2 regions of the Halobacillus sp. H74 genome follow, and region 2 is predicted to be linked to the other one. Evidence: a T-box and tRNA genes for the amino acid it is inferred to sense, from the RefSeq annotation. Region 2 holds a T-box; the other holds one or more tRNA genes.

Region 1 (10,804 bases), on a different contig from region 2:
TGACGACAGCATCGTCCCCATCATAGGCACAGACAACTTCATAACCTTCTTTTTCTAAATTGAACTTCAATATATCAGCAATCGGTTTTTCATCGTCTACCACTAAGATTTTTTGCGCCATCTTCCGTCACATCCTTTTCCTCGTCTTCTATTCTTTCTCTTATTTTAACTCATTTAATGGCAAATGTCTTACTTCATCTAAAAGCTTTTCCCCGTATTACCATTTCCCTATAAAAAGAAAAAAACCGCTATGAAAAAATTCATAGCGGAGATATTCATTTCGATACATAGGATAACGGGTTCTTGACGCTTCCTTTTTCATGAATTTCAAAGTGAAGATGGACCCCTGTAGAGTTACCTGTCGTTCCCATTACCCCGAGGGATTCTCCACGAGTAACTGTCTGACCAGGCTCCACATCGATTTTGGAAAGGTGGGCATAGACCGTTTCATATCCATTTTTATGATCGATCACCACTTTATTGCCGAATCCTCTTTGAAATTCAGCAACCTTCACTTCGCCATGATCGGATGCCTTGATGGTGCGGTCCTCTACACCTGCGATATCAATGCCCTTGTGCTCTCTCCCCCATCGCTCACCTTTCTTACTCGTAATCGACCCGCCGACTGCCGGCCACTCAAAATCGCCTGTTCCACTCGAAGGAATCTCTTTTGTGCCTTTCAAAATGACCTTCTTGACTGGTTCATCGATTACTTCCTCTTTCAATGTTTCTTCTTTTTCCTTGGTGCCATTCCTTATGGTTATTTGTTTATGGATTTCTTTCTCTCCGTCTTTCCCCTCTTGCTCCACTTTCTTTTCACCTTCATAAAGTTTGTCCGTGTTGTTAACTTCTACTTTATGTTCGAGTTTTATGACCTCTCGTTCTTTTTTCTGAACGATGACATCAGTCAGGGGCCCATTGTTAGCATCAAGGAGATCATCTGCTGGGAAGTGAGTCTTCATAAAATCGCTTTTCGTCAATTCCTTGGAGAAACTCTCGCCATTTTGTATTCTCGATACAGCTTCTTTCACCGTGTTGACTTGCGTTGGGGCTACCTTATTCTTTTCAAATGAAAGAGGAGACGTTAACCATACATCCACTACAGCCTCTTCCCCTTGAGAAACCTCTACCGCCTCATTTTCCATTTTCCGTTCTTCGACCTTTTCAAGAATTTCCGGTTTCACATGTGTCTCTTTTAATTTTTTCACGACTTGATCGGCTTTCTCTTGATTAGGCAGATGGGCAACCGTTTGATCATTGACTTTCAATTGAACCGTTTCCACCGCAAGAGAAATCTCTTCTCTCAACGCTTCTATCACCTTGTCTTCTTCCTTTGCAGGTGAAAAAACCTTCTCAGATTCAAAGGTGACCTTCTCATCAATGGTCAATTCCCAATTCTCATGATTCTTTTCTGCCTCCTTCTTATAATCATTTAAATAGGAATTCACCGTCTCTTTATTTTCTACCATTCCTATCGGTTTATCATCAACATAAACGTGGTAAACCGTTTGAAGAGAATTTTCAGCATAAACCGTCCCTACACTAAGGATGATAACAAGCAAAGCTACAATAACTGTTTTTTTCCACATTCCCCAAATCCTCCTGAAATTGTTAATCTTTATATATATTTATAATAATTATAGTTTCACTTGTTTAACTTATCATAGCAAAATCCTAGATTAAACATAAATTCAATCGATGTAACAAATATATAATTTACTTACCAAAATTACGAAAAATTAGGTGTTTTATTATGCTTTTAGTGTAAAAAGTAATTATTATATTGCAGGAGTGTAACAAAAATTGAGAAAACAGAACGCTATATATTTAAACTTTAGTTAATGATTTTGGTTATTATTTTAAACTTTTCCTCAAAATGATATAATTTCCAACATGAATAACTTCATCACCACGTAAAACACGGTAGCTTCTTGATCAGCCTCCACAGGTTTAAGCAAACCTTCGAAGTAAGGGAGTTTTTCCATAGCACGAATCTCAGGGCTGCTATTTTCTAATTCTTTGAACGACGAAAAAAGCCTGCGGATTGATACCGCAGGCTTTTCAATAGTGGCTCGGGACGGAATCGAACCGCCGACACACGGATTTTCAGTCCGTTGCTCTACCGACTGAGCTACCGAGCCATAGTAAAAGTGAAATTTTTCGGTGAAGTACTCACAAAACCCTACAACAGCTTTCTCTCAAACTTCGACTTTAATAAAGTTATTCAGCCGCCATATAACGTGTGTTTTCGACCAAAGCGAGTGTTATAATAAAAATGGCGGTCCGGACGGGACTCGAACCCGCGACCTCCTGCGTGACAGGCAGGCATTCTAACCAACTGAACTACCGGACCAGTGTGCTTTACTCGTTTACTGCAACGATAACTATCGTACCACATGTCCCCCATAGACGCAATAGAATTTTCATAGATCATCAGTTTGGCCACATCATTGCTTTTTATCTATCATAAATATCTTATAAAGAAAGGAGGGTCCACTTGAAGAGGATATTACGCTATGCATCCTATGTCCTTATTCTTTTATTGATCTCTTTCATCGGTTACTTAAAAATCAACCCCCCTCTGGCTTATGGGTCGATCGGTACGACAGAAGATAAACATACAGTTATTGTAGCGGTCGGCAACAAGAATCTAGTAGGAAGCATTCAAATAACAAATGTTTCCATAAACGACAATCAACCGCCATCCAATATCAAACTGCAAATCAGTGATTCAGAAAAAGGTTTTATGCTTACAGATACTTACGCACTATACGAAGAAAAAGGGTTACAAGATTATGAAACGATTGCTTTAGGACCTGACACCTCTCCTCTCGATTCAAAAAAAGTGGCTGCAGCAGCAAGTCAGTCTCCTATGAAAATTTATGGTCTTAGTATAACAGAAGACACGTCTATAGAAAGAATTGAAGTGACCTACCGTTATCTCGGTCTTGCATTTGTTAAAACCATTCACGTATAAAGTCTAGTCTGTCTTTCATTAATTAGTAGTTCCGTTTGGATGGGACTCTTGCAAAACAGCATACTAATTTGCAGACCAAATCGTATAGGGGTTTGGTCTTTTTTAGATGGACCTCGTTGATTCCGCGATGAGCGTTAGGTGGTGATGCCTGCGGAAACAGCGCGAGTCGAAGATCCACTTGGTCAAGTGATTTTCTTGACCAAGTTAGCTGAGGCCGTACCCGCGGCAATCATCCACCGACAAGCGATTCGTGAGAAGCAACAACAAACTTTAACATTATCAATAATGTTAGATCGGTTAATAATCCTGTTACCCTTTATGATGCATAAGTTCCAACAGCTTTTCTGGATGATCAGAATTGATGATTAGGTCTCTGTTATCTTCCGGAACAAATCCTGCTTGAATAGCATGATCAATAAGATTGACCAACGGGGTATAATAGCCTTTGATATTATAGAGGGCCACCGGCTTCGTATGAATACCAATCTGCGCCCAGCTGATTGTTTCAAACAGCTCTTCAAATGTACCGAAGCCTCCAGGCAAAGCGATGTACCCGTCAGCAAGCTCACTCATCTTCGATTTCCGCTCATGTAACGTCTCGACCTCAACCATTGTGGTTATATCAGGGTGAACGATTTCTTTTTCAAATAAACGGGTAGGCATTATTCCGGTCACGTTTCCCCCGCCTTTCAGAACTTCATCAGCCAGCACACCCATCAAACCACTTTTCGCGCCTCCATAAACGAGCTCAATCCCTTTCTCGGCAAACAACTTGCCGAGCATTTGGGTCTTTTCTAAATAGGCTGGATCATTGCCCTGACTTGATCCGGCAAAAACGCAAATTCGTTTCACGTGAAACACCCTTCCTGTTTCTTGCTTTAGCAAATGATGGATACCACATTTCCTGGATGACAAAAAACGCCTGACTATGTCAGCCAGACGTTGATTATTATTCGCTATATACGCTGCGTACTACGTTCGTTTGAGATCGGTCTGGACCAACTGAGAAAATAGACAAAGGAATGCCTGTCAACTGCGACACACGTTCGATATAGTGACGAGCATTTTCCGGAAGGTCACTCAATGATTCTGCCCCTGTGATATCTTCCGTCCACCCCGGCATTTCTTCGTATACCGGTTCGCATTCAGCAAGAACCTTCAGACTCGCAGGGAACTCTTCCATGATTTCTCCCTGGTATTTGTAAGCGGTACATATCTTCAGTGTCTCAATTCCAGTTAGCACGTCAATGGAATTCAAGGATAGATCGGTAATTCCGCTTACACGGCGTGCGTGACGGACCACTACACTGTCAAACCAGCCAACACGGCGCGGTCGGCCAGTCGTCGTTCCGTATTCTTTACCGACTTCACGGATCTGATCGCCGGTTTCATTTTCCAGTTCAGTTGGGAATGGGCCATCCCCCACGCGTGTCGTATAAGCTTTGGAAACCCCTACGACGTGCTTGATTTTAGAAGGACCGACACCAGAACCAATCGTCACTCCACCTGCAATAGGGTTGGAGGAAGTGACAAATGGGTAGGTTCCTTGATCGATATCCAGCATCACACCTTGAGCTCCTTCAAACAGGACGCGGCGGCCTTCATCAAGGCTATTATTCAATACAACAGATGTATCACATACATATTGAGCGATTTGTTGACCATATTCGTAATACTCTTCTAAGATTTCCTCAATCGTGAAAGGTTCTGTTTCATAAACCTTTTCAAAAAGACGGTTTTTCTCAGCCAGGTTCTGCTCGAGCTTCTCACGGAAGCTTTCCTTATCCATCAAGTCAGCGATACGAATTCCAGTACGGGCCGCTTTATCCATATAAGCTGGGCCGATTCCTTTTTTCGTTGTGCCGATCTTGTTGGCGCCTTTTTCTTCTTCCTGCAAAGCATCCAGTTTCAAGTGATAAGGGAGAATCACGTGAGCCCGGTTACTGATGCGCAGGTTGTCCGTTGATACGCCTTTATCATGAAGGTATTTCAATTCCTCAAGCATGGCTTTCGGATCGATGACCATCCCATTCCCTAATACACAGGTTTTATCATCAAAAAAGATCCCAGAAGGAATCAAATGAAGTTTATAAGTTATTCCATCAAATTTAATTGTATGACCAGCATTATTTCCACCCTGGTAACGGGCGACTACTTCGGCATTTTGTGAAAGAAAATCGGTAATCTTGCCTTTTCCTTCGTCCCCCCATTGGGTTCCGACGACTACTACTGAAGACATAAGGCACCTCCGCCAAATTTTTGTTTTATATGATTTCCAACGTCAGTTTACCAATTTACCTTTGTAAAGTCAACGCTATTTCCGAACGATAAATAAATCGGATTAAATATCGTTCGATTATACTACAATCGTATGACAATTATAAAAACTTAATAAAACTTAGTTGTAATTGATTTTAATTATATAATGACTTATAATCACTTACAAAAGGTGAGATATGGAAGGAGACCTCCACATGTACCAAGAAGAGCGGCTGATTGGAGTCATCCAGTTTCTAAAGGAAAATCGTCGTATATCCATTGATCAAATGTGCGAGATGTTCAATATATCAAGGGATACAGCACGAAGAGACTTAGTTAAATTGGAAGAGCGAAAAGCAATTGTGCGTACGCGGGGCGGAGCGATTCTGCCTACTTCTCATAATGCGATCAAGGATTATACAAATCGGTTGAAAACAGTGTCGTTTGAAAAACAGCAAATCGGCAGTAAAGCTGCTTCTTTAATTCAAACAGGGGACAAAATCATACTAGACACATCCACAACCGTCCAGGCATGTGCGAATCGTATGAGACCGATGGATATTACAATCATCACAAACTCGATTCACCAGGCAGAAATTTTATCAAACGTTGAAGACGTATCCATTCAGCTGCTCGGAGGGTATCTCCAGAAGGAGCATCAATTTCTTTATGGTTCCTCTGTAATTGAACGCTTGAAAAGCTATCATGTCGACAAAGCTTTCATAGGAGTTGTGGGCATCTCAGAGCAAGGCCTAAGCATTGGTCACGAAGAGGATGGTATGGTGAAACGCAACATGATGCAGCAGGCAGATCAAGTCATCGTTCTGGCAGACCATACGAAACTCGGAATCACTGAGTTCTTTTCATTTGCCAGCCTCAATGATGTAGACATCATCATTACAGACCTTCTTCCGAATGAGGATTTTCAAAAGCAGTTGGAGAAATTCAATGTGGAATTGATTGTAACAGAAGAGGAGGAGTCGCACCTATGGACTTGATAGCCATCGATTTGGACGGAACCTTATTGAATAGTAAAAACCAAATCAGCGAGGAAAATATAAAAGCGATCCAATATGCTAAGGATAGAGACGTAGAAGTCGTCATTGCGACGGGACGGGCTGAATTTGATGTCAGGCAAATTTTCGCGGATTTACCTGTTGATACATGGGTGATCGGGGCGAACGGAGCGACCATCCATCAACCGGACGGTTCGTTATTCGATGCTGTACCAATCGAGGAAAAAGACGCGGAAAAAATCTTGAAGTGGCTCGAAGCTAAGGAGTTTTACTACGAGGTATTCAGTGACTCCTCCATCCTGACACCTCAGAATGGTCATGAGCTTCTTCAAATTGAGCTCGATCGCATTCGAAGTGCAAACCCTCACTCAGATATCGAGAGGCTCGAGGCCGCTCTTGAAAAGCAGTTCAGTCAAACCGGCTTTTTTTCTATTGATTCCTACAAAGATATTATCGAAGCACACCACCCTGTTTATAATGTCCTCGCCTTTTCGTTTGATGAGGAAAAACTGCAGGAAGGCTGGGAACAATTTCAGTCGTCGCAAAATTTAACGATCGTCAGTTCAGCCGATCATAATTTCGAACTCGAACACAGGTCCGCCTCCAAAGGATCAGCCTTACAAAAGCTGGCCGGCTATTTAGATATCCCGATTGAAAATACAGCGGCCATCGGTGACAGTCCGAATGACTTGTCGATGATTTCCATTGCTGGTCAGACTGCTGCTATGGGGAATGCCAAAGAGAGCGTCCTCAAGGCAAGTGATTCCATCACCCGTACAAACGATCAAAACGGTGTCGCTTATAAAATCTATCAATGGTTGAATTAAGATCACCCACTGTCCAGCGTGACTCTCCGGGAGGCGTGATGGGCAGTGTTGATCATAAAAAAGACGCCCGGTCAGATTTCTGATCGGGCGTCTTCATTTTCATGCTAAGCGGGCGGCACATCAGCATCTGTGTACCTGTGATCAAGGTCGACGAACTTGTTGTATTCCTTCACAAAAGCAAGCTCGACGTTACCCACTGGACCATTACGCTGCTTAGCGATAATGATTTCAATGATATTTTGGTTTTCTGATTCCTGATCATAATAGTCATCTCTGTACAAGAAACCGACGATATCCGCATCCTGCTCAATTGACCCGGACTCACGCAAGTCGGACATCATCGGCCGTTTGTCCTGCCTCGATTCAACTCCGCGTGAAAGCTGAGAAAGAGCGATTAGCGGAACATTCAATTCACGGGCTAATCCTTTTAAGGAACGTGAAATCTCGGAAACCTCTTGCTGACGGTTTTCTTTTGAATTTCCATTCCCCTGGATCAACTGCATATAGTCGATCAAAATCATCCCAAGACCGTGTTCCTGCTTTAAGCGGCGACATTTGGAACGGATCTCACTGACCCGGACTCCTGGTGTATCATCAATGTAAATCCCTGCGTTGGACAGACTTCCCATTGCCATCGTCAGCTTGTTCCAGTCCTCTGTTTCTAAATTCCCGGTACGAAGGCGCTGGGCATCAATATTCCCTTCTGCGCAAAGCATACGGGATACCAGTTGGTCGGCCCCCATCTCCAAGCTGAAGATGGCGACATTTTCATCGGTATGCACAGCGACATTCTGAGCAATATTGAGGGCAAAGGCCGTCTTACCCATGGAAGGACGGGCGGCGATGATGATCAGATCATTGCGCTGGAACCCTGATGTAATATGGTCGAGATCCCGGTACCCAGTGGGAATTCCCGTTGTATTTCCGTCATTATGGTGCAATTGTTCAATATTATCATAAACATCGATCAAAACATCTTTGATGCTTTTAAAGGCACTCGAATTCTTACGCTGGGAAACTTCAAGGATATCCTTCTCTGCAGAGTTGAGCACATCTTCTAACTCTTCTTCTTCTGCATAACCGGTGGTTACGATGTTCGTCGCGGTGCGGATCAAACTTCGCAGCGTAGACTTTTCGCTGACGATACTTGTGTAATAGGAAATATTGGCAGCGGTAGGAACAGAGTTTGCGATATCCGTTAAGTAGGAAACCCCTCCGACTTCTTCCAACACCTTATTGTTCGAGAGAGCCGAGGTTACGGTAACCAGATCGATCGGCTCCCCTTTATCTGAAAGGGTGAGCATCACTTCGAAAATGCGCTGATGGCTAGCTCGATAAAAATCTTCTGGAAGTAAATACTCCGCGGCTGATGACATTGCTTCAGGCTCTAAAAAGACCGCACCGAGAACCGCCTGTTCTGCTTCTATATTATGAGGCGGGGTACGATCATTCCACATTTCACTCACTAGCTTTCCTCCTCTGACTCTTAAGCGCACACGCCTCAATTTCAGCTCCCGTACCAAACGATCTTTTCCATCTGTGAATGGTTTTCATAGCCCGTTTCGTACTCGTGAAGAACAATTGCTTACCGAGGCCTGATTGACAAAAACATAAGCGCCCAATGTATCCAAAAGCATGGATTGGGCGCTTGTTGATCCAAAGAGCTTACTTTTCTTCAATATGAACGCGAATCGTCCCTGTAACTTCTGGGTGAAGCTTCACAGGTACATTTGAATAGCCTAACGTCCGAATCGGGTCATCAAGCTCGATTTTACGTTTATCGATTTTGATGTCATGCGATTTCTTCAATTGTTCTGCAATTTGTTTACTTGTGATGGAACCGAATAAACGGCCATTGTCACCGGATTTCGCTGACAGTTTCACTTCAAGGCTGCCTAATTGCTCTTTCAGTTTCTCAGCTTCATCCACTTCTTCCTGTGCCCGTTGCTCCTGCTTGGCATCCTTCGCTTTTTGCGCTTGAATGTTGCCTTTCGTGGCTTCAACTGCCAGGTTGTTTTTCAGCAGGTAGTTACGTGCATAACCGTCGTTGACGTCTTTGATTTCTCCTTTTTTACCTTTACCTTTGACGTCCGTGTTGAAAATTACTTTCATTCTTCGTCTCCCCCTTCAAAATACTCGTCAATTATATCTTGCAACAATGCTCGAGCATCTTCAATCGTTGTGTCTTCAAGCTGGGTCGCCGCATTTGTCAAGTGACCCCCGCCGTTCATTTTTTCCATGATGACTTGAACATTGATGTCCCCGAGCGACCGGGCACTGATGCCGACACGTCCATCCTTTCGTTCCGAGATGACGAAAGAAGATACAATTCCGCTCATAGTCAGTAATGTGTCTGCTGCTTGCGCGATAATGACAGGACCATAAGTTTCCCCACTGTCACCGGTAGAGATTGCTATGCCATCGCGGTAGATGTTCGCCTTCTCAATCAATTTGCTTCTCCGCACATACACATCCAGATCCTCTTTCATGAACTTTTGAACCTGGACAGTATCTGCCCCTTTCGAACGTAAATATGAGGCGGCATCGAAAGTTCTTGAACCAGTTCTTAATGTGAAGCTCTTTGTATCAACGATGATACCCGCCAACAAGGCGGTCGATTCCAGCATCGATAACTTCAATTTCTTCGGTTGATATTCAAGCAGCTCTGTCACCAGTTCTGCCGTCGAAGAAGCGTATGGCTCCATGTAGACGAGTGTCGGGTCTGAAATGAATTCTTCTGCACGCCGGTGGTGGTCGATGACGACAACATGTTCCGTTTTCGAAAGTAATTTCTCTTCAATGACCATGGAAGGTTTGTGAGTATCCACAATTACCAGCAGCGTCTCATTTGTTACCATTTCTAAGGCATCATCAGGTGTAATGAAGTAATGCCATAAATCTTCATCTTTCTCGATTTCTTCAATCATCCGTTGGACTCCTGTATCGATCTCATCAGGATCTAAGACGATGGCTGCTTTTTTGTCGTTGGCCTGAGCGATTTTCAAAATCCCGATCGAAGCTCCGACCGAATCCATGTCCGGTGATTTATGTCCCATGATCAGAACTTTCTCACTTTCCTGTACCAATTCCTTCATGGCATGGGAGATGACACGAGCTCTTACACGCGTGCGTTTTTCCATCGGGTTCGTTTTCCCGCCATAAAACCGGACTTTACCTGAATCATCTTTGATTGCGACCTGGTCACCGCCACGCCCTAAGGCAAGATCCAGACTGGATTGCGCCAATTCACCCAGTTCCGGCAGGCTCACAGGACCTACACCGATTCCGAAGCTCAAGGTCAATGGTACGTTCTGATCTGTAATCAGTTCACGGACATCATCAAGAATTTCAAACTTTGCTTTTTCTAACGTATAAAGGATTTCCTGATTCATGACAGCTATGAATCGCTCCTGGGAGGTGCGTTTTAAATAAATGCCAAAGTCTCCGGCCCATTTATTCAATATGGAAGTCACTTGAGAGTTGATATGGCTCTTCGCCGTATCGTCCATCCCTTGAGTGATTTCTTCATAATTATCCAGGAAAATAATCGATAACACCGTTTGTTCGTTTTTGTACAGGTTATGAATTTCCGTTTGTTTCGTCCGGTCGAACAAATACAGCAACCGTTCCTTCTTTTTGATGATCGTCTGGAGTTTATACCCGTCAATATTGATCCAGACTTCATCCTCATCATCTTTAACGGAAGGAATCAGCTGATCAGACAA
Region 2 (10,804 bases):
GGGTGGATGATCAGTCTGTTGACAGGATATTTCCACTCGATTGAGGCATGGGGGTAGCGTATTAAAATTTCCTGTTCCATGAAATAGATATCTTCACGATCAAGCCCTTGCAGTTTTTCTGGATTGTGGGCACTCACATTAATGTTAACCACTTCAAATGAATCCTCAGTCGTTCCTAAGTATTTTTCCCCTTCAAAAACATTCCCTTTTAATGTAATCAGGAAATTTTCCTTAGTGTTTTCCTTATTGTCATGAAAATAAAATTCCCTCTTGTCCCTGGCTAACTCTAACTTCCTTCGTGGATTTACGATGAATTTATAGGCTGTATAAATGATGAACGCGATTGCTATCAATAATAGTAAACGGAACAAAATAATTATCATATCGATCGTCTCCCTAATTGTAGGTTCATAGCATACATACGAATAGGCGTGTCCATTTGTTTCAAAAAATGATACATTATTGGAGAGAATTTTTGAAAAGGAGATTCATAATATGAATTGGGAACCATTATATCTCATGCAAAGGCGTCTAGACCAGTATATTGAAAATCAGCACCAACTTCAAAAAGGTGAAAAAGTGGAAGAAAAAATCTTAGCACTCCTTGTGGAAGTCGGGGAACTTGCAAACGAAACCAGATGTTTTAAATTCTGGAGTACTAAAGGTCCCAGTGAGAAACAAGTCATTTTAGAGGAATATGTAGATGGAGTTCATTTTTTGCTTTCTTTAGGTATTGATTTAGAGTTCATGTACCATTCTGAACATACTGAAGCTTATGATTCTCAAACTGATGCATTTTTGAGCATATATAAATCCATTGAGCAATTTCGTCTTTATAAAAGTGAAGAATCCTATATGGCCCTTTTCCATGAGTATTTGCAATTAGGTTTGACTCTTGGGTTAACAGAGGGAGAACTTATCAAAGCCTATGAAGATAAGAATCAAGTCAACTTCAAGCGCCAAGATGAAGGTTATTAAGAGGATATTTGGTGGAAGAGTTTGTTGATTTTAAAAGAGCAGGAAATGACCGGGATAGGATGTGAGCTGAGCTGTTGTATTTCTTCTTGATATTAGATAGCTTCCTGCAATGGCTATCTAACGTGATTTAAGGAAACCAGAAGATTAAAAGACGCAATTTTTTGTGAAATCGCTTCAAAAGGTTTATAATATCATTGGAAACGAAAAGGAGGAAACATACATATGGCAAAGACTGATGAAACGTTGAAAATGTTGAAAGATTTGACAGATGCCAAAGGTGTGCCTGGTAATGAAAGAGAAGCTCGCGATGTGATGAAACAGTATATCACTCCGTATGCAGATGAAGTGTTTACGGATAACTTGGGCAGTCTGATCGCTAAAAAAGTAGGAAATAAAAAAGGGCCTAGTATCATGGTAGCCGGCCACCTTGATGAAGTCGGTTTTATGGTGACGAGAATTGATGATAACGGCTATATCTACTTCCAAACTGTCGGTGGATGGTGGAGCCAAGTGATGCTCGCTCAACGTGTTACGATCATGACACGTAACGGTGACTTGACTGGTGTGATCGGTTCAAAACCTCCACATATTCTGCCTCCAGAACAACGCAAAAAAGCCGTAGATATCAAAGACATGTTCATTGATATCGGTGCTTCAAGTAAAGAAGAGGCGCTCGAGTTTGGTGTGAAGCCAGGAGACTCTGTTGTTCCTTATTTTGAATTCACACAAATGAAAAATGAAAAAATGCTGCTTGCTAAAGCATGGGATAACCGTATCGGTTGTGCAATTGCTATAGAAGTATTGAAGCAGCTGAAAGGTGAAAAACATCCGAACATTGTTTATGGAGTGGGTACTGTTCAGGAGGAAGTAGGTTTACGTGGTGCTCGTACTTCAGCTAACATGATCAACCCGGACATTGCTTTCGGTGTTGATGTTGGAATTGCCGGAGATACGCCTGGTGTCTCAGATAAAGATGCATCAAGCAAGATGGGGGATGGACCGCAAATCATCCTTTATGATGCTTCTATGATCTCTCACAAAGGTTTGCGTGATTTTGTGACAGATACAGCTGATGAGCGTGAGATTCCATATCAGTTTGATTCCTTGGCAGGTGGAGGGACGGATTCAGGTGCAATCCATTTAAGCCACGATGGCGTGCCAGCACTATCAATCACTATAGCAACCCGTTATATCCATTCACATGCAGCAATGCTGCACCGGGATGATTTTGAAAACGCGGTACGATTGATTGTAGAAGTGATCAAAGGTATGGATGCAGATACAGTACAACGCATTACTTTTAAATAAGTCGAAAGCCAACCCTCTCTAAATGGGTTGGCTTTTTCGTTCTTGCCCAGGTAAGGATGAATTACCAGACTGGGCAGACCTTATTTTTGGTTAAAGCTATATCCAGTACCAGTGTCTCTCCTGAGGACGTAAGTGGCCCCTTTGCGTGGAAACCTTGGCGGGGAGGTTTTTACAGGCTGGACCCCTCGCATAAGCCGCTTAACCAAACTTATTACTGGTTGGATTGCTTAAGTCCTTGTTCCAGCGTACCCAGGATTTCCTGTTTTTCCGATTCATCTGATTCTTTCCACAACATTTCAAAAAAGACTCCCAGCCCTGGAAGCATTTTCTCTTCCCCTTTTTGCAGGGCATCATCAATCGTAGCTTCAAGCTGTTGGGCATCGTGGCCACTGACATTTGAAAGGATTGCTGCTCTTAAGTTCAGATTCATGTTGAATCAACCTCCTTTTTCTATACTTAAATCGTAATAATATTCTTTCTTAGTTTGACCAACACGGCTTCTGCTATGTATGATAAATGAGAAATAAACACGTAAATGAGGGACAAAAAATGCTGACTTCCTTACAAAATGCAAAAGTGAAGGAATGGAAAAAACTACATAAGCGGAAGTATCGCGACATGAAGGGACAGTTTCTTGTTGAAGGTGTTCACCTGGTAGAAGAAGTACTTAAAAGTGATTGGGATGTTGTTGAACTTATCTTTCGTGAAGGAACTGAATTCCCATTTCCAGAGGGTATTAGAGTTACAGAAGTAAGTGGACAGGTTTTTGCAGCCATTGCCGAAACGGAAACCCCTCAAGGAATTGCCGCTCTCGTAAAACAGAAAAAGTTGTCATATACTCCTGGTAATTTGACCTTGATGATTGATGCTGTGCAGGATCCCGGAAACATCGGTACATTAATCAGAACGGCTGATGCAGCAGGGTTTGATGATGTCATTTTGGGTACAGGTTGTGTGGATCTATATAATGATAAGGTCATTCGATCAACTCAAGGTTCCATTTTCCACGTACCTATCCATACCGGAGACCTTCAAAAATATATAAACCACATGAAAAAACACAATGTAGAGATATGGGCAGCTGCTTTACAAGAGGCAACGCCATTTCAACAGCTTGAGACTCCCGGAAAGGCTGGATTGATTGTCGGGAATGAAGGGCAAGGTATAAAAGAAGATTTGATTTCACAATCAGATCAGCGGGTCTATATTCCAATCTACGGTCAAGCGGAGTCATTGAATGTTGCAATTGCTGGCGCGGTCTTGATGTACCATTTGAGAGGCTAAGGTTGCATCGATCATCGTCTTTGTCTATAATGTACTCAGTTGAAAGAATTTCATTATTGAAAAGCGTTGAAAGAGCAAAGTAAATGAATGTAAATCATTTCAGGAAGGAAGCACCTTGGACTGGAAGTGCTTCTAATGTGACATTTATTGAAATTTCACTCTGGAGCTGACCATTTTTTGGTCCGGATTCCATATCCGTTATTGTATCGAAGTGGGCACATTCAACATGTGTCAACAAGGGTGGTACCGCGAATCGACCATATAAGTCTCGTCCCTTTTTTAGGGATGGGACTTTTTTATTTTCATATAAAGGAGGAAAATGAGATGAAAGAACGTTTAGAACAGTTGAAGCAGGAGGCTTTACAGAAAGTTGAAAATGCTGATTCTGTCCAAAATCTAAAAGATGTCAGAATTGAATACTTAGGAAAAAAAGGGCCGATTACTGAGGTTCTTCGAGGTATGGGCAAGTTATCAAAAGAAGAGCGACCAGTCATTGGTCAATTGGCCAATGATGTCCGTGAGAATATAGCCGAAGCGATAGAAGCGAAGCAAACTCGTTTAGAGGATGAAGCAATGGAAAAACAATTGGAGGAAGAGAGTGTTGATGTCACTTTGCCTGGTCGTCCAGTTCAAGTAGGAGGACCGCATTTATTGACGAGCATCGTTGAGGAAATTGAAGACCTGTTTATAGGAATGGGCTTTGAAATTAAAGAAGGTCCAGAAGTGGAGACTGATTATTATAACTTCGAAGCTCTGAATTTGCCAAAAGGTCATCCAGCTCGAGATATGCAGGATTCATTCTATATTACAGAAGAATTGTTAATGCGTACGCATACATCTCCTGTACAAGCACGTACTATGGGAGCGAAGAATGGCAGTGAACCCGTTAAAATGATTTGCCCCGGTAAAGTATACCGCCGTGACACTGATGATGCCACCCACTCTCATCAATTCACACAAATTGAAGGTTTATTAGTAGATAAACATGTACGGATGAGCGACTTGAAAGGTGTTTTGAATGCTTTTGCCAAGCAAATGTTCGGTTCAGACCGGGAAATCCGTCTTCGTCCAAGTTTTTTCCCTTTCACAGAACCTTCTGTAGAGATGGACATCTCATGTAAAGTTTGTGGAGGAAAAGGGTGTTCAGTCTGTAAGGGTACAGGTTGGATAGAAATTTTAGGTGGCGGCATGGTCCACCCTAACGTTTTGGAGTTGGCAGGTTATGATTCTGCAGAGTACTCTGGATTCGCTTTCGGTATGGGACCAGAGCGGATTGCTATGCTGAAATACGGAGTGGACGACATCCGGCATTTCTATACGAACGACATCCGATTCTTAGAACAGTATCATAAGGCATAAAGGAGGAATAGAGAAATGCTTGTATCATTAAATTGGCTGCAAGAATATATAGACGTGAGTAATTACTCTCCAGAAGAGTTAGCAGAAATCATTACTAAGACAGGGATTGAAGTAGAAAGTGTTGAACCTGTGGCAGATACGGTTACAGGTGTAGTCGTCGGGCAGGTCCGTTCCTGCGAGCAGCACCCTAACGCAGACAAATTAAACCTTTGCCAAGTAGACATCGGTGAACAAACCCTGCAAATTGTTTGCGGAGCCCCGAATGTAGCTCAGGGACAAAAAGTACCTGTTGCCACGCCTGGAGCCGTACTGCCAGGAGATTTCAAAATTAAGAAAACGAAATTACGTGGTGAAGAATCGAACGGGATGATATGCTCGTTGCAGGAACTAGGCGTAGATGAAAAGGATGTTCCAAAAGAATTTACTGATGGGATTTTTGTTTTTCCGGAGGATGTTGAGGTAGGAACCGATGCTGTATCTCTCCTTAACCTCGATGACTTGATCATTGAACTCGGTTTGACACCGAATCGTTCTGATGCTTTAAGTATGGCAGGGGTTGCATACGAAGTAGCAGCAGCGATTGATGGTTCTTACGAGCTAGCGGAAGAAGACGTAAAACCTGCTGAAGAGAATGCGGCAGATTATATATCAGTCTCTGTAAAAGATACAGATGCCAATCCTTACTATGGAGCTTTTGTAATTAAGAATATCCAGGTCGGCACCTCTCCTCTATGGATGCGTAACCGTCTCACCGCAGCAGGCATACGCCCGATTAATAATGTTGTTGACATAACGAACTATGTTTTGATGGAGTATGGTCAACCTTTACATGCTTTCGATTACGATCGCTTTGGTTCGAAAACGGTTTTGACAAGACGGGCTGGTGAAGGTGAAACGATTAAAACTTTAGACGATCAGGAACGAACATTGACACCTGAACACTTGGTGATTACTAATGGTGAAGAGGCACACGCCATTGCAGGAGTAATGGGGGGAGCGAAATCTGAAGTGCAGGATGATACTTCAACCATCATTCTGGAGGCTGCTTATTTCAATCCATCTGTGGTTCGCCAATCTTCGAAGGATCATGGTTTGCGTAGTGAGTCCAGCACTAGATTCGAAAAAGGTGTTGATCCTAATCGTGTTGAACGAGCGGGTAAACGTGCATGTGAACTTCTCCAGAAATATGCCTGCGGGACCGTATTAAATGGAGTAGTGAGCCATGATGAATTAGATCGCTTTGAAAAGAAGGTCAACGTAGTGACAAGTGTGATTAACAATCGGTTAGGCACAGAAATCACGACTGATGAAATGGCAGATATCTTTCGCCGTCTGCAATTTTCTTTTGAACAAGATGGAGAAGAATTCGCCGTCTCTATTCCTACGAGACGAGGAGATATTACCATTTTTGAAGACATGTTAGAAGAAGTCGCACGTATTTATGGGTATGACAACCTCCCTTACACGTTACCCCAGGGTGCTTCTCAAGCAGGTGGATTGACTCTGGAACAACAGTTGAAACGCAGAATGAAGCATTACTTTGAAGGCGCAGGATTGCATGAAACGATTACTTACTCACTGACACATGAAAAGAAAGCATCCATGTTAGTTAGTCCAGAAGTAAGTGCCCGTGCAAATAATCCTGTCGGGTTGGCCATGCCGATGAGTGAAGATCATGGTTACCTGCGTTTAAGCATGCTTCCGGAAATATTGCAATCCCTGTCATACAATGTGGCAAGAAAGCAGGAAAATCTGGCTTATTATGAAGTAGGTACTGTTTTCATCAGTGAAGAGCAAAAGGTGACGAAACAACCTGATGAAGTGTTGCGTGCTTCTGGGGCCATAACGGGGCAATGGGTAAGCCACCCTTGGCAGCAAGAGAAAAAACAGGTCGACTTTTTCGTCGTGAAAGGTATATTGGAAGGACTCAGCAAACAGCTGGATCTACCTTTCACATACGAGGAAGCCAAACTTCCACATATGCATCCGGGCCGGACGGCTACTGTTGCTGTTGCGGGAAAAACGATAGGATTCGCGGGACAAGTTCATCCGAAGTTGCAAAAAGAGCTTGGATTGAAAGAAACTTATGTGTTTGATGTGAATTTAGAAGAACTCTTCCAAGAATATGTAAAAGAGGAAACTTTCCAGGCGATTCCTCGTCACCCATCTGTATCAAGAGATATTGCTCTGGTCGTAAATGAGCAGGTATCTGCAGGAACCATTGAGGAGACGATTGCAGAAGCTGGATCTCCACTCGTTAAAGATGTACAGGTTTTTGATGTATATCAAGGAGAACACTTGCCAGAAGGGAAGAAATCCTTAGCCTATAGTCTTCTTTATCTCGATCCATTACGAACATTGAAGGATCAAGAGGTAGAGGAAACTCATAACCGGATTTTATCGGCTGTCAAAGAAAGGCATGAAGCAGAGTTGCGCGGCTGACTCATAGGAAAGGGTACCTTGAATTTCAAGGTACCCTTTTCAATTTTTTAAAAAATTGAAAAAATATGCCTGTGTATTCATTTTACTAATTTCTTGGCTTTTTGTGTGTTAGCGAAATGGACTTTGGCTAACTCTTCAAGTTTAGATTCACCATAGGCTTCAATAATAGCAGCACCAGCTTTATCCACTTTGGAAGAAGCACCTTTGGGTATAGGTAAGCCTGTATCAAACTCTAACTGGTTCATAGCTTTTACAAATGCGGAGCGGGCAAGAATCGACCCTGTGGCCACTGCAATGGAATGACTTTCTGCTTTTGTCATGAAATACACATTTTCCTGAAGAAACAAATTTTCACTCTTTAGATGTTTTTGATAAACATGCGGTTCTGAAAACTGGTCCACTAGTATCCCAGCTGGTTTTTCAGGTTCGATTTTTTCTAATAGACGTGTGAGGGCCTGGTGGTGAAGAATGGTTTTGATCTTTCCTTGGCTCCATCCTTTGCGCTGCCATTGATTGTATTTCTTATTCGGAAGGCGTAAGAGACTATACGGAATTTTCATTGAGACAATGTCTTTGGCCAAATCAGTGACTTGAGCATCTGACAAGTTCTTGGAATCCTTTATACCGATTGCTTTCAATTGAGGAATCTGTTCTTTTGTAACATATGCCGCCGCGACAGTTATGGGGCCGAAATAATCTCCTGTACCCGCTTCATCTGAACCGATATGAGAGCTTTGGAACAACCTATCATCAGGGTAGAATTCATGTTGGTTCACACTGCTTTTTTTCTTTTTTTGTGAAGAGGTGTTTGTCACATCCCCCCATCTCCCCGCTTCTGCTTCAGGGTTTTGCCCTTGGAACAGTACCTTTCCGGAACGGTAAGCGGTAATCATGCAGTTGCTGGTTTTGGCTGCGAACAATGCATGTGAAGGAGGGCTCGCTTTTTGTTGTTTTGCGTAATGTTTTTTCATTTCCTCCAAAGTAGAGGCGGGTAATTTTAATACAACCTGGGGCATAATGAGTTCCTTTCTGTATTAGAAAATGATAAGGACAGTATAGCAAATTGGATAGGAAATGAGAACATTTGCTAAATACGTCCATATTGGTTTCCTAATTGTAAGCCTTCGTGTTAATATAAAGTTTAGGATTGAGAGAAACTAGGGGGTATGTATGTGTCGCAGTCAGACCAAGGAAAAAAAAGAATTACAGTGGAGATCAATAAACGGTCTTACACTATAGTTGGTCATGAGGAGCCCCATCATATCCGTATGGTATCTAGTCTGGTGGATCAGAAAATGCGTGAAATTCATGAAGCGAACCCTAGTCTAGATACGGCAAAGCTCGCCGTATTGACCGCTGTGAATACAATGAACGAATATATGAAATTGAAGGAAGAGTGTACAGAACTGATGAACTATATTGAAAAGAAAGAGAAAGAGGACAACTGAGATTATGATTGATTTATTGCTATTATTCATCTTATTTATCGGAGTTTTGACTGGTTTGAAAAGAGGGTTTATCCTTCAACTGTTTCATTTGATCGGTTTCGTAATAGCCTTTGTACTTGCAGTGATTTACTATGATGATTTGGCACCGAAACTGACTTTATGGGTCCCCTACCCTGAGTTGCCACAAGATTCTTCATGGGCTGTTTTCTTAGATGATCTGCCATTGGAGCAGGGTTTTTATAATGCTATAGCATTTGCCATCATATTCTTCGGAGCTAAGATCATTTTACATATTATTGCTTCGATGCTGGACTTCGTGTCAGAACTCCCGATCCTGAGTTCTTTAAATACCTTATTGGGTGGAATTCTAGGCTTCATCGAAAACTATGTCATATTGTTTGTGTTATTGTACATAGCGGCACTTGTTCCACTTGCAGGTGTTCAAAGTGCTCTGGACGGGTCGATGCTTGCACAGCTGATTGTAGAACATACGCCGGTGTTTTCGGAACAGTTGAAAACATTATGGATTGAGCATGTAGCAGGCTGATTAGGGACGTTTAGAAAAGATGCAGGTAGAGCCGCTATGATTTCGATCATGGCGGCTCTTTTTCATCGTTTGGAGATGGCATTGAAAAAAGACTACTTTGAAAGAAGCAGGAAGCTGCTAAAATGCGTCTGCCCATTACCTCGCTCCCTATAAAATTGAAACCATGAAAAGGAGTAGATCTTTAAATGGCTATTGATAAAAAACAGGTAATAAAATTATTAGAGAAAATTGCTGTCTATTTAGAGTTGAAGGGGGAAAACCCTTTTAAAATATCTGCTTATCGAAAAGCTGCCCAGGCTTTAGAAAGAGATGACCGTTCACTCAGTGAAATTGAGGACTTCACTAAAATGCAAGGGATCGGTAAAGGGACAGCAGCTGTCATCGATGAATTTTTAAAGAATGAAGAGTCTGATACTTTAAAACAGTTGCAAGCAGAGGTTCCGGCAGGTCTTGTTCCTTTACTTGACCTTCCAGGGCTTGGCGGAAAGAAATTGGCCAAGCTCTATAAGCAATTAGAAGTGACAGATGCCGAATCACTGAAGGACGCCTTAGAGAGCGGAAAAGTAGAAGAGCTTGAAGGTTTCGGCAAAAAGTCTGCTGAGAAAATGTTGAAAGCATTAGAAGATGCTCATTCCAGACCTGAGCGTCTGCCCATTGCTCACATGCTGCCATTAGCTGAAAAGATCGAATCGTTCTTGGAAGAGGCTCAAACTTTCGACCGCTATTCAAGAGCCGGAAGTTTACGACGGATGCGTGAAACGATCAAAGATCTTGATTTTATCATTGCATCAAAAAAACCTGAGGACACAAGGGACGAATTGCTATCTTATCCAGATATCAAGGATGTAGTCGCCTCAGGGGAAACGAAAGTGTCGATTGTCGTCAATGAAGGATATGATATCGGCATTGATTTCCGCATCGTAGCACCTGAAGAATTTGCTACGACTCTCCATCATTTTACAGGTTCAAAAGATCATAATGTTGCCATGAGACAGCTGGCAAAGCAGCAAAATGAAAAAATAAGTGAATATGGAATCGAGAATGTAGAAAGTGGGAAAGTCAAAACCTTTGATAGCGAAGAAGATTTCTTTAAACACTTCAACCTTCATTTCATTCCTCCAGAGGTGAGAGAAAATTATGGAGAAGTAGATAGGTTCAAAGAACCTGTCGATTTAGTTGATTTGAAAGATATTCGTGGAGATCTCCATATGCACTCAACGTGGAGTGATGGAGCTCAGTCCATAAAAGAGATGGCAGAGCGTGCAAAGTCGAAGGGATATGAGTATATCGCCATTACGGATCACTCTAAATTTTTGCGTGTAGCTAATGGATTAAATGAAAAGCGTCTTCGCTCACAGCGTGAAGAGATACAAAAAGTTAATGAAGCGATGGATGACTTCCATATTTTTGCTGGCATTGAAATGGATATTCTTCCTGA

The links. A T-box is a leader RNA that pairs with one kind of tRNA and senses whether it is charged. The one in region 2 lies ahead of pheS (phenylalanine--tRNA ligase subunit alpha), so its partner is inferred to be a tRNA-Phe.
Region 1: it encodes a tRNA-Phe, which carries the amino acid that the T-box ahead of pheS (phenylalanine--tRNA ligase subunit alpha) is inferred to sense. The anticodon was not compared.

The regions. Positions count from the first base shown of each region.
Region 1 covers NZ_JBQQCI010000001.1:557,380-568,183, forward strand. Annotated here, with positions in the region: gene yycF (response regulator YycF) at 1-121, opposite strand, end outside; gene ACTWPX_RS02740 (peptidoglycan DD-metalloendopeptidase family protein) at 276-1,589, opposite strand; tRNA gene ACTWPX_RS02745 (tRNA-Phe) at 2,069-2,141, opposite strand; tRNA gene ACTWPX_RS02750 (tRNA-Asp) at 2,277-2,353, opposite strand; gene ACTWPX_RS02755 (hypothetical protein) at 2,498-2,977, shown strand; gene ACTWPX_RS02760 (hypothetical protein) at 3,116-3,346, shown strand; gene ACTWPX_RS02765 (TIGR00730 family Rossman fold protein) at 3,287-3,829, opposite strand; gene ACTWPX_RS02770 (adenylosuccinate synthase) at 3,927-5,216, opposite strand; gene ACTWPX_RS02775 (DeoR/GlpR family DNA-binding transcription regulator) at 5,452-6,234, shown strand; gene ACTWPX_RS02780 (Cof-type HAD-IIB family hydrolase) at 6,225-7,079, shown strand; gene dnaB (replicative DNA helicase) at 7,184-8,545, opposite strand; gene rplI (50S ribosomal protein L9) at 8,745-9,191, opposite strand; gene ACTWPX_RS02795 (DHH family phosphoesterase) at 9,188-10,804, opposite strand, start outside.
Region 2 covers NZ_JBQQCI010000009.1:23,708-34,511, reverse strand. Annotated here, with positions in the region: gene ACTWPX_RS17725 (sigma-w pathway protein ysdB) at 1-383, opposite strand, end outside; gene ACTWPX_RS17720 (dUTP diphosphatase) at 496-978, shown strand; gene ACTWPX_RS17715 (M42 family metallopeptidase) at 1,201-2,286, shown strand; gene sspI (small acid-soluble spore protein SspI) at 2,498-2,716, opposite strand; gene ACTWPX_RS17705 (TrmH family RNA methyltransferase) at 2,836-3,570, shown strand; T-box leader at 3,628-3,849, shown strand; gene pheS (phenylalanine--tRNA ligase subunit alpha) at 3,895-4,929, shown strand; gene pheT (phenylalanine--tRNA ligase subunit beta) at 4,945-7,371, shown strand; gene rnhC (ribonuclease HIII) at 7,449-8,387, opposite strand; gene zapA (cell division protein ZapA) at 8,538-8,819, shown strand; gene ACTWPX_RS17680 (CvpA family protein) at 8,824-9,366, shown strand; gene polX (DNA polymerase/3'-5' exonuclease PolX) at 9,552-10,804, shown strand, end outside.